Regions from separate parts of the Streptomyces sp. NPDC058257 genome, predicted to be linked through region 1. Evidence: riboswitches for the same ligand, from Rfam matches in the RefSeq annotation. Region 1 holds a riboswitch; the other holds the start of a gene.
The links. Region 1 has a riboswitch for cobalamin ahead of ACFVXC_RS24160 (ABC transporter substrate-binding protein). Riboswitches for the same ligand answer to the same signal wherever they lie in the genome.
Positions count from the first base shown of each region.

Region 2: another riboswitch for cobalamin. It lies ahead of ACFVXC_RS18665 (energy-coupling factor ABC transporter permease); the one in region 1 lies ahead of ACFVXC_RS24160 (ABC transporter substrate-binding protein).

Region 1 is NZ_JBHVXJ010000010.1:159,436-163,608, reverse strand. Features, by position in the region: gene ACFVXC_RS24170 (amino acid permease) at 1-1,315, shown strand, start outside; gene ACFVXC_RS24165 (Mov34/MPN/PAD-1 family protein) at 1,401-1,823, shown strand; cobalamin riboswitch at 1,787-1,943, shown strand; gene ACFVXC_RS24160 (ABC transporter substrate-binding protein) at 1,986-2,948, shown strand; gene ACFVXC_RS24155 (FecCD family ABC transporter permease) at 3,008-4,063, shown strand; gene ACFVXC_RS24150 (ABC transporter ATP-binding protein) at 4,060-4,173, shown strand, end outside.
Region 2 is NZ_JBHVXJ010000007.1:32,306-36,478, forward strand. Features, by position in the region: gene metE (5-methyltetrahydropteroyltriglutamate--homocysteine S-methyltransferase) at 1-1,104, opposite strand, end outside; cobalamin riboswitch at 1,275-1,493, opposite strand; gene ACFVXC_RS18655 (hypothetical protein) at 1,487-1,639, opposite strand; partial or broken gene ACFVXC_RS18660 (enoyl-CoA hydratase-related protein) at 1,925-2,136, shown strand; cobalamin riboswitch at 2,230-2,428, shown strand; gene ACFVXC_RS18665 (energy-coupling factor ABC transporter permease) at 2,458-3,171, shown strand; gene ACFVXC_RS18670 (energy-coupling factor ABC transporter substrate-binding protein) at 3,171-3,545, shown strand; gene cbiQ (cobalt ECF transporter T component CbiQ) at 3,552-4,173, shown strand, end outside.

The sequences.
Region 1 (4,173 bases):
CCTCGGCGCGGGCAAGGCCATTCACAAGGCCGGACCGAGCCTCATCCTGGCGTACGCCATCGCGGGCCTCGTCATCTTCTTCATCATGCGGGCCCTGGGCGAGCTGCTCATGTACCGCGCCGTGTCGGGCTCCTTCTCGGAGTACGCGCGTGAATTCATCGGCCCGTTCTTCGGGTACGTGACCGGCTGGACGTACTGGCTCTTCTGGGTCGTCACCGGCATCACGGAAGTCACGGCGGCCGCCCAGTACATGCAGTACTGGACACACGACGCCATCCCTCAATGGGGATACGCGCTGATCTTCACGGTCATCCTCTACGGCGCCAACCTGATCTCCGTGAAGCTCTTCGGTGAGCTGGAGTTCTGGTTCTCGATGGTGAAGGTCACCGCGATCATCGGCATGATCCTGATCTGCGCCGGCATCCTCACCATCGGCTTCTCCGACGCCGGTGACACCGCCTCCGTGTCCCACCTGTGGGACCAGGGCGGCTTCTTCCCCAACGGCATCGGCTCCACGCTGATGACGCTGCAGATCGTGATGTTCGCCTTCCTGGCCGTCGAGCTCGTCGGCGTCACCGCGGGCGAGTCCAAGGACCCGAAGACCGTCCTGCCCAAGGCCATCAACACCGTGCCGTGGCGCATCGCCGTCTTCTACGTCGGCGCGCTCATCATGATCCTCTCGGTCGTGCCGTGGACGGAGTTCGTGCCGGGCGTCTCGCCGTTCGTCGCCGCCTTCGACAAGATGGGCCTCGGCGTCGGCGCCGCGATCGTCAACTTCGTCGTCCTGACGGCCGCGCTCTCCTCCTGCAACTCCGGCATGTACTCCACCGGCCGCATGCTGCGCGACCTGGCGATGAACGGCCAGGGCCCGAAGTTCTTCACCAAGCTCACGAAGAACGGCCTGCCCCTTGTCGGCACCACCTTCTCCGCCGCGCTGATGCTGGTCGGCGTCTGGATCAACTACCAGTGGCCGGGCGAGGCGTTCAACTACGTCGTCTCCTTCGCGACCATCTCCGGCATGTGGGCCTGGATCATGATCCTGGTCTGCCAGATCAAGTACCGCCGCAAGGCCGACCGCGGCGAGCTGCCGCAGTCCACCTTCCGGGCGCCCGGCGCCCCGTACACGAGCTGGTTCGCCCTCGCCTTCATCGCGATGGTGATCGTGATGATGGGCATCGACAAGGACGCGCGGATCTCGCTCTACGCGGCTCCCGTCTGGGCCCTGATCCTGGGCGTCGGCTACCTGATCATGCAGAAGCGCGACCCGCAGTCGTCCGGCGGCGGCAAGACCGAGTCGCAGGACGCGGCGAAGTAGGCGCGGTAACCGCTGGATCCCAGCATGTGGGCCGGCCCGTACCACTCTTCGGTACGGGCCGGCCCTTCTGCTTATCCTGGCTGCCATGCTGACCCTGACCCAGGCCCTCCACGACCAGATCGTCGCGCACGCGCGCCAGGACCACCCCGACGAGGCCTGCGGTGTGGTCGCGGGCCCGGAGGGCACCGGCCGCCCGGAACGCTTCATCCCGATGCTGAACGCGGCCCGCTCGCCCACGTTCTACGAGTTCGACTCGACCGACCTCCTCAAGCTCTACCGCGAGATGGACGACCGCGACGAGGAGCCGGTGATCGTCTACCACTCGCACACGGCGACCGAGGCGTACCCCTCGCGCACGGACATCAGTTACGCGAACGAGCCGGGCGCCCACTACGTCCTCGTCTCCACGGCCGACGCCGACGGCGCGGGCGACTTCCAGTTCCGCTCCTTCCGGATCGTGGAGGGCGAGGTCACCGAAGAAGAGGTGAAGGTCGTCCAGGCATACTGAGCTCACCTTTGAGGCGGCAGGACCCAGGAAGCCGGTGCGAATCCGGCACGGTCCCGCCACTGTGACCCCACCCTCCGCGGGCGGGGCAGTCAGGAACTGACCTGCCGCCTTCTTCTCCCACGACGCAGGGGACGCGGTATCCCCTGGAGGAGGCGCTCAGCCATGCCCCGCCCCATACGCGTGCTCGTAGCCGCGGCCCTGCTGGCCCCGCTCGCCGCATGCTCGTCCGCCGCGGACCCCGCTTCGGACAAGACCGCCGCGAAGGCCGCCGGCTTCCCGTACACGGTCACGAACTGCGGCGTGCGGACGACGTACGAAGCACCCCCGAAGCGCGCCGTGACGATGAACCAGCACGCGACGGAAGTGATGCTGGAGCTGGGCCTGAAGGACCACCTGGCCGGGACGGCGTACCTCGACGACAAGGTCCTGCCGAAGTACGCGAAGGCCTACGCGGACACCCCGGTCCTCGCCAAGGAGTACCCCTCGTACGAGAAGCTCCTGGCCGCGAACCCCGACTTCGTCTACGGCGGCTACGCGAGCGCCTTCCTGGCGGGCGAGGGCCGCGGCCGCCAGGCCCTGGCGAAGTCCGGCATCGAGAGCCGCCTGAACGTCGAGGGCTGCGCGAAGAAGGCCGTGACCATGGGCGACGTCTACCGCGAGGTGCGGCAGGTCGGCTCCACCTTCGGGGTACGGGCGCGCGCCGAGGGGTGGGTGAGCGGCGCCGAACGCGAACTGGCGAAGGCGGCGAAGAAGACGGAGGACCGCGAGCCCGTCCCGGTCTTCGTCTACGACAGCGGCGACAAGACCGCGTTCACGGCGGGCGGCCGGGGCATCGGCAACGACATCATCGAGCGGGCGGGCGGGCGCAACGTCTTCGCCGACCTGGACAAGTCCTTCGGCGACGCGTCCTGGGAGTCGGTGGTCGACCGCAAGCCCGAGACGATCGTGATCCTCGACTACGGCGGCACGACCGTCGCCCAGAAGAAGAAGCGCCTCCTTAACGACCCGGTCCTGTCCGATGTCCCCGCGGTCAAGAACAAGAGCTTCGCGGTACTGCCCCTCTCGGACGCGGTGGTGGGGGTGCGGGCTCCGGGAGCGGTGAGCAAGCTGGCGGACCAGCTGTGAAGGCGCCTTTCGTAACTCGGCCCGTCCGGCGTTCGAGGACGGACCCGGCGAGGCCGGTGATGCACGGCAGCCGGTCCGGGACGGGGCAGCGGCTCCGCTACGGCACGGTCGTCGCGGGGCTGCTGACGGCCCTCGCCGCGGCGGTCGTGGCCGGACTCGCCCTCGGCTCCGTCCGAATCCCCGCGTCAGAGGTCCTGACGATCCTCACCGGCGGCGCGGACCCCTCCCCCTTCCGCACGATCGTCCTGGACGTAAGACTCCCCAGGGTCCTGCTCGGCGCAGCCGTGGGCGCGGGTCTGGCGGTCATCGGCACAGTCCTCCAGGCCCTGGTGAGAAACCTCCTGGCCGACCCCTTCCTCCTCGGGGTCTCCTCCGGCGCCTCCGCCGGAGCCGTCGCCGTCATCGTCCTGGGCAGCGCCTTCGGCATGGGCGCGGGCCTGGCCACCACGGTCACCATCCCGGCCGCGGCCTTCGCGGGCGCCCTGCTCTCCCTGCTGGTCGTCTACACCCTGGCGAGGTCGGGAGGCGGCGGCTTCGCCACCGGCCGCCTGATCCTGGCGGGCGTGGCCGTCTCCTACGTCCTCTCCGCCCTGACCAGCCTGATCCTGATCATGGCCGACAGCGCGGACCACCTGAAGGAAGTCCTGTACTGGACGCTCGGCGGCCTCGGCAGCGCCCGCTGGGACATGCTCGCCCTGCCCGGCGCCGCCCTGATCGCGGGCACGGCGCTGCTCGTGGCCCTGGCCCGCCCCCTTGACCTGCTCCTGGTCGGCGAGGAGGGCGCCACCGTCCTGGGCCTGGACACGGCCCGCTTCCGCGCCGCGGTCTTCGTCCTCGCCTCGCTCCTGACCGGCGTACTCGTCGCCTACAGCGGAGCCATCGGCTTCGTCGGCCTGATGGTGCCGCACGCGGCCCGGATGCTGGTCGGCGCCGCGCACCGGGCGCTCCTGCCGGTGGTGGCCCTGATGGGCGCGGTGTTCCTGGTGACCGCCGACCTCGCCGCGCGCACGGTCGCGGCGCCGCAGGACATCCCGGTGGGCGTCCTGACGGCGCTGACGGGCGGCCCGTTCTTCCTGTGGATGCTGCGCAGAAACCGTACGGAGGCGACAGCATGAGCCACCCGACCCGCCCCGCGGCGACCCTGAGCACCGAGTCCCTCACCTACCGCGTAGGTGACAAGACCCTCGTGGACGACGTCACCCTCCACGCCCCCCAAGGCGAGACC
Region 2 (4,173 bases), on a different contig from region 1:
GCCGATCTGCGGGTCGATGTCCCGTTCGGCGGTCGAGTCCAGCGGGACGTGGAGGAGGGAGCAGGACGCCGAGACGTCGACCCGGTCGGCGAGACCCAGGAGCGTGCCCAGCGTGGAGAGGGACTTCTCCAGGTCGTTGATCCAGATGTTGCGGCCGTTCACGACGCCCGCGACCAGACGCTTGCCGGGCAGACCGCCGACGGCGGCGAGATCCTCGAGCTGACTGGCCGCGGCCTCGGTGAAGTCGAGGGCGATGCCCTCGACCGGCGCCTTGGCGAGCACGGGCAGCGCCTCGCCGAGTCGGCCGAAGTACGAGGCGACAAGCAGCTTCGGGCGGTCGGTGAGGGCGCCGAGGTCGCGATAGGCGCGGGCGGCGGCGTTGAGCTCGGCCGGGGTACGGTCCTGCACCAGGGCGGGCTCGTCGAGCTGCACCCACTCCGCGCCCGCCGCGCGCAGGTCGGCGATGACCTCGGCGTACACGGGCAGCAGGCGGTCGAGGAGCGTGAGCGGCTCGAAGTCGGCCGCGACGCCGGGCGCGGGCTTGGCGAGCAGCAGATAGGTGACCGGGCCGACGAGGACCGGACGGGCCGCGAGGCCGAGCGCGAGGGCTTCCCCCAGCTCGGTGACCTGCTTGGCGGAGTCGGCGGTGAAGACGGTGTCGGGGCCGAGTTCCGGCACGAGGTAGTGGTAGTTGGTGTCGAACCACTTGGTCATCTCGAGCGGCGCCACGTCCTGGGTACCGCGGGCCATCGCGAAGTAGACGTCGATGGGGCATCCCCCGCTATAGCGAAGCCGAGCGCTTGGGGAAGGGGCGGTGTCGACAGCCTCGCGGTGTCGCTGGGGGACGGCGCCGACCATGACGCTGGTGTCGAGGACGTGGTCGTAGTACGAGAAGTCACCGGTCGGCACCTCATGGATGCCGGCGGCGGCCAGATGCTGCCAGGTGGACCGGCGCAGCTGCGCCGCGGTCTCCCGGAGGGCGTCAGCGGTGACACGGCCCTTCCAGTAGCCCTCGACGGCCTTCTTCAGTTCCCGGTTGGGGCCCTGGCGGGGGTAGCCGTACACGGTGGACCGTGCTGCCGCGGCTGCGGACTTCGGTGTCACGGAAATCTCCTTCGCGAGATGACTCCTTGAGATCCCGGAGACGGGACACGGACGCGAAGGGGTGACGAACCGGGCGGAGCGAACGCGCGCCATCGGCGCGGTGCTGCGGTACTCCACCTGATCTGTACGCCGACCCGCCCACGAGGTCACCGGGATGTCCGCACATGAGGGGTCACGTACGGGCAGCGGGCAGGTCTTCGGACTCGCGGGCACACCTGCCGAGGCAGGTTCCTACTGGCCGTCGCTTCCCGGATCCGCGCTCGGATCCAGTGCGTATGACGGCGGTCGTTCCCACTCACCGCTGCGGGGCAGTCCCGGATTCCCACCGGGTTCCCTCTTGCGACGCGTCTGCCTGGCGGGCAGGGCGAACCAGCTGCACTGGTCAGGCTAAGGGGTGGTCGGCGTCTTGGGCAGTACTGATCACATTCCGGACCGTGAGGTGAGACACGGATCCACGGAGCGGGGGACGTGAGAAGGGGAAGAAGTGCAGCCCGAGGACGCGGTCGGCACGCCGGGGCGCCATGCCCGGACGCATGGCAGGGATGGAGGAGGTGTTGGTGGCCAGGACCGCCTCGGGGTCCTGACGACCTCTTCCAGGGGGGGGCGAAGACCGCCCTCTTCGCGGCGGTGTTCTCGACGACGGCTTCGACGACAAGCTGCGGGCGGTGCCGCCACTGGACCGTGGCCGGCGATCGATGAGAACAGCAGCACCTTCGTGCCCTAACTCCTCGACTCCTCGACCATCGACGTGGCCGACGCGCGCAGCGCTCACGCGGCCGTGACGGCGGCCGGGATGCGGGCCCTGGACGCACCGGGCAGCGAGGCCCTCGCCGTCGCCGAGACCGTCGCGGGGATGTCCCCGCCCGTGGCGATGATGGCGAAGGAAGCCGTGTCCCGGGATTCGAGACGACCCTCGCGGAGGGCGTCCGCTTCGAACGCCGCCTCTTCCACGCCGTGTTCGCGACCGCTGATCAGAAGGAGGGCATGTCCGCTTTCGTCGACAAGCGACCGGCCGGTTTCACGCATTCATGAGGTCTTGGGCCTGAGGTCCGACCAGGGGCGTACGCCCCTGGTCGTGCGCGTCCCCGTGCGCCACAGCCGCGGCCGTCCCGCAAGTTGTCAGGAAACTCGGTCGCGCACTATGGTCACCACGCCTTGGTGAACGGGAAATCCGGTGTGATGCCGGTGCGGCCCTCGCCACTGTGATCGGGAAGTCCGGCTCCAGCCCTCGCGGCAGCCACTGGGTGCGAACGCATCCGGGAAGGCGGAGACCGGTCGGTATGACCCGTCAGCCAGGAGACCGGCCAAGGCGCGTTGTCCATCCACGAGGTGCTGGAGAGGGTCTGCTTAGCCATGCACATAGCCGAGGGTTTCCTCCCACCGGCGCACGCGATCGCCTGGGGCGTAGCGTCCGCGCCGTTCGTCGTCCACGGAGTCCGCTCCCTGACCCGTGAAGTCAAGGAGCACCCCGAGAGCACCCTGCTCCTGGGCGCCTCCGGAGCCTTCACCTTTGTCCTTTCCGCGCTGAAAATCCCTTCCGTCACGGGCAGTTGCTCGCATCCGACGGGCACCGGGCTCGGCGCGATCCTGTTCCGGCCGCCGATCATGGCGGTGCTCGGCACCATCACGCTGCTCTTCCAGGCCCTGCTGCTCGCCCACGGTGGGCTCACCACGCTCGGCGCCAACGTGTTCTCCATGGCGATCGTCGGGCCATGGGCCGGATACGCGGTCTACCGGCTCCTGAAGCGGTACGACGTGCCGCTCATGGTCGCCGTGTTCTTCGGCGCGTTCGTCGCCGACCTCTCCACGTACTGCGTCACCAGCGTCCAGCTGGCCCTGGCGTTCCCGGACCCGAGCAGCGGATTCCTCGGCGCCCTGGGCAAGTTCGGCGGCATCTTCGCCGTCACGCAGATCCCGCTGGCCGTCAGCGAGGGACTCCTCACCGTCCTGGTGATGCGGTTGCTCGTGCAGTCCAGCAAGGGCGAACTCACGCGGCTCGGCGTACTGCTGCAGGGCAAGCAGTCGGCAGCGACCGCGAAGAAGACGGAGACGGGGGCCAGCGCCTGATGAGCCGGAACGCGAAGATCAACATTGTGCTCCTCGTCATCGTCGCCGCGCTCGCGGTCCTGCCGGTGGCCCTCGGCCTCGGCGACGACGAAAAGGAACCGTTCGCAGGGGCGGACGCCCAGGCCGAGACCGCGATCACCGAGATCAAGCCGGACTACGAGCCCTGGTTCTCGCCGCTGTACGAACCCCCTTCCGGGGAGATCGAGTCGGCGCTCTTCGCCCTGCAGGCGGCACTCGGCGCGGGCGTCCTCGCGTACTACTTCGGTCTGCGCAAGGGGCGCCGCCAGGGCGCGGACATCGCACGGGAACAGGAAGCATCCGCGGAGCGGACCACCGACGCGGGGGGCGCCCGGCCCGAGACCGAGCAGGTCTGAGCCCGCGTGCTGCCCATCGACGCGGCGGCGCACAGCAGTCGCTGGCGCCGCCGCCACCCCGTGGACAAGGCCGTTCTCGGGCTCGGCCTCACTGTCCTCGCCGTCTCGCTGCCGCCGTGGCCCGGCGCCGCCCTGGTGCTGATCGTGGCGCTCGCCGTGCTGCTCGGGCCCGCCGGTGTGCCGCCGCGCAAACTGTGGCGGGCCTACCGCGTACCGCTCGGCTTCACCGTCACCGGAGCCCTGACCCTGGTCGTCCAACTCGGCGGAACCGAAGGGTTCGTCACGCTCGCCGACGGCGGTCCCGCGCGAGCGGGCGGTCTGCTCCTGCGCACGTCGGCGGCCTCGCTCGGCGTCCTGCTGTTCGCCTTCACCACGCCGATGTCGGATCTGCTGCCCCGTCTGGTGAAGGCGGGCGTTCCGGCGCCGGTCGTGGACGTGGCCCTGGTCATGTACCGGATGAGCTTCCTGCTCCTGGACTCCATGAGCCGGATCCGGCAGGCGCAGGCCGCTCGGCTCGGCCACACCACCCGGGCCGCCACCTGGCGCTCACTCGGCTCCCTGGGGGCCACCGCGTTCGTGCGGGCCTTCGACCGGGCGACCCGGTTGCAGGCCGGGCTCGCCGGACGCG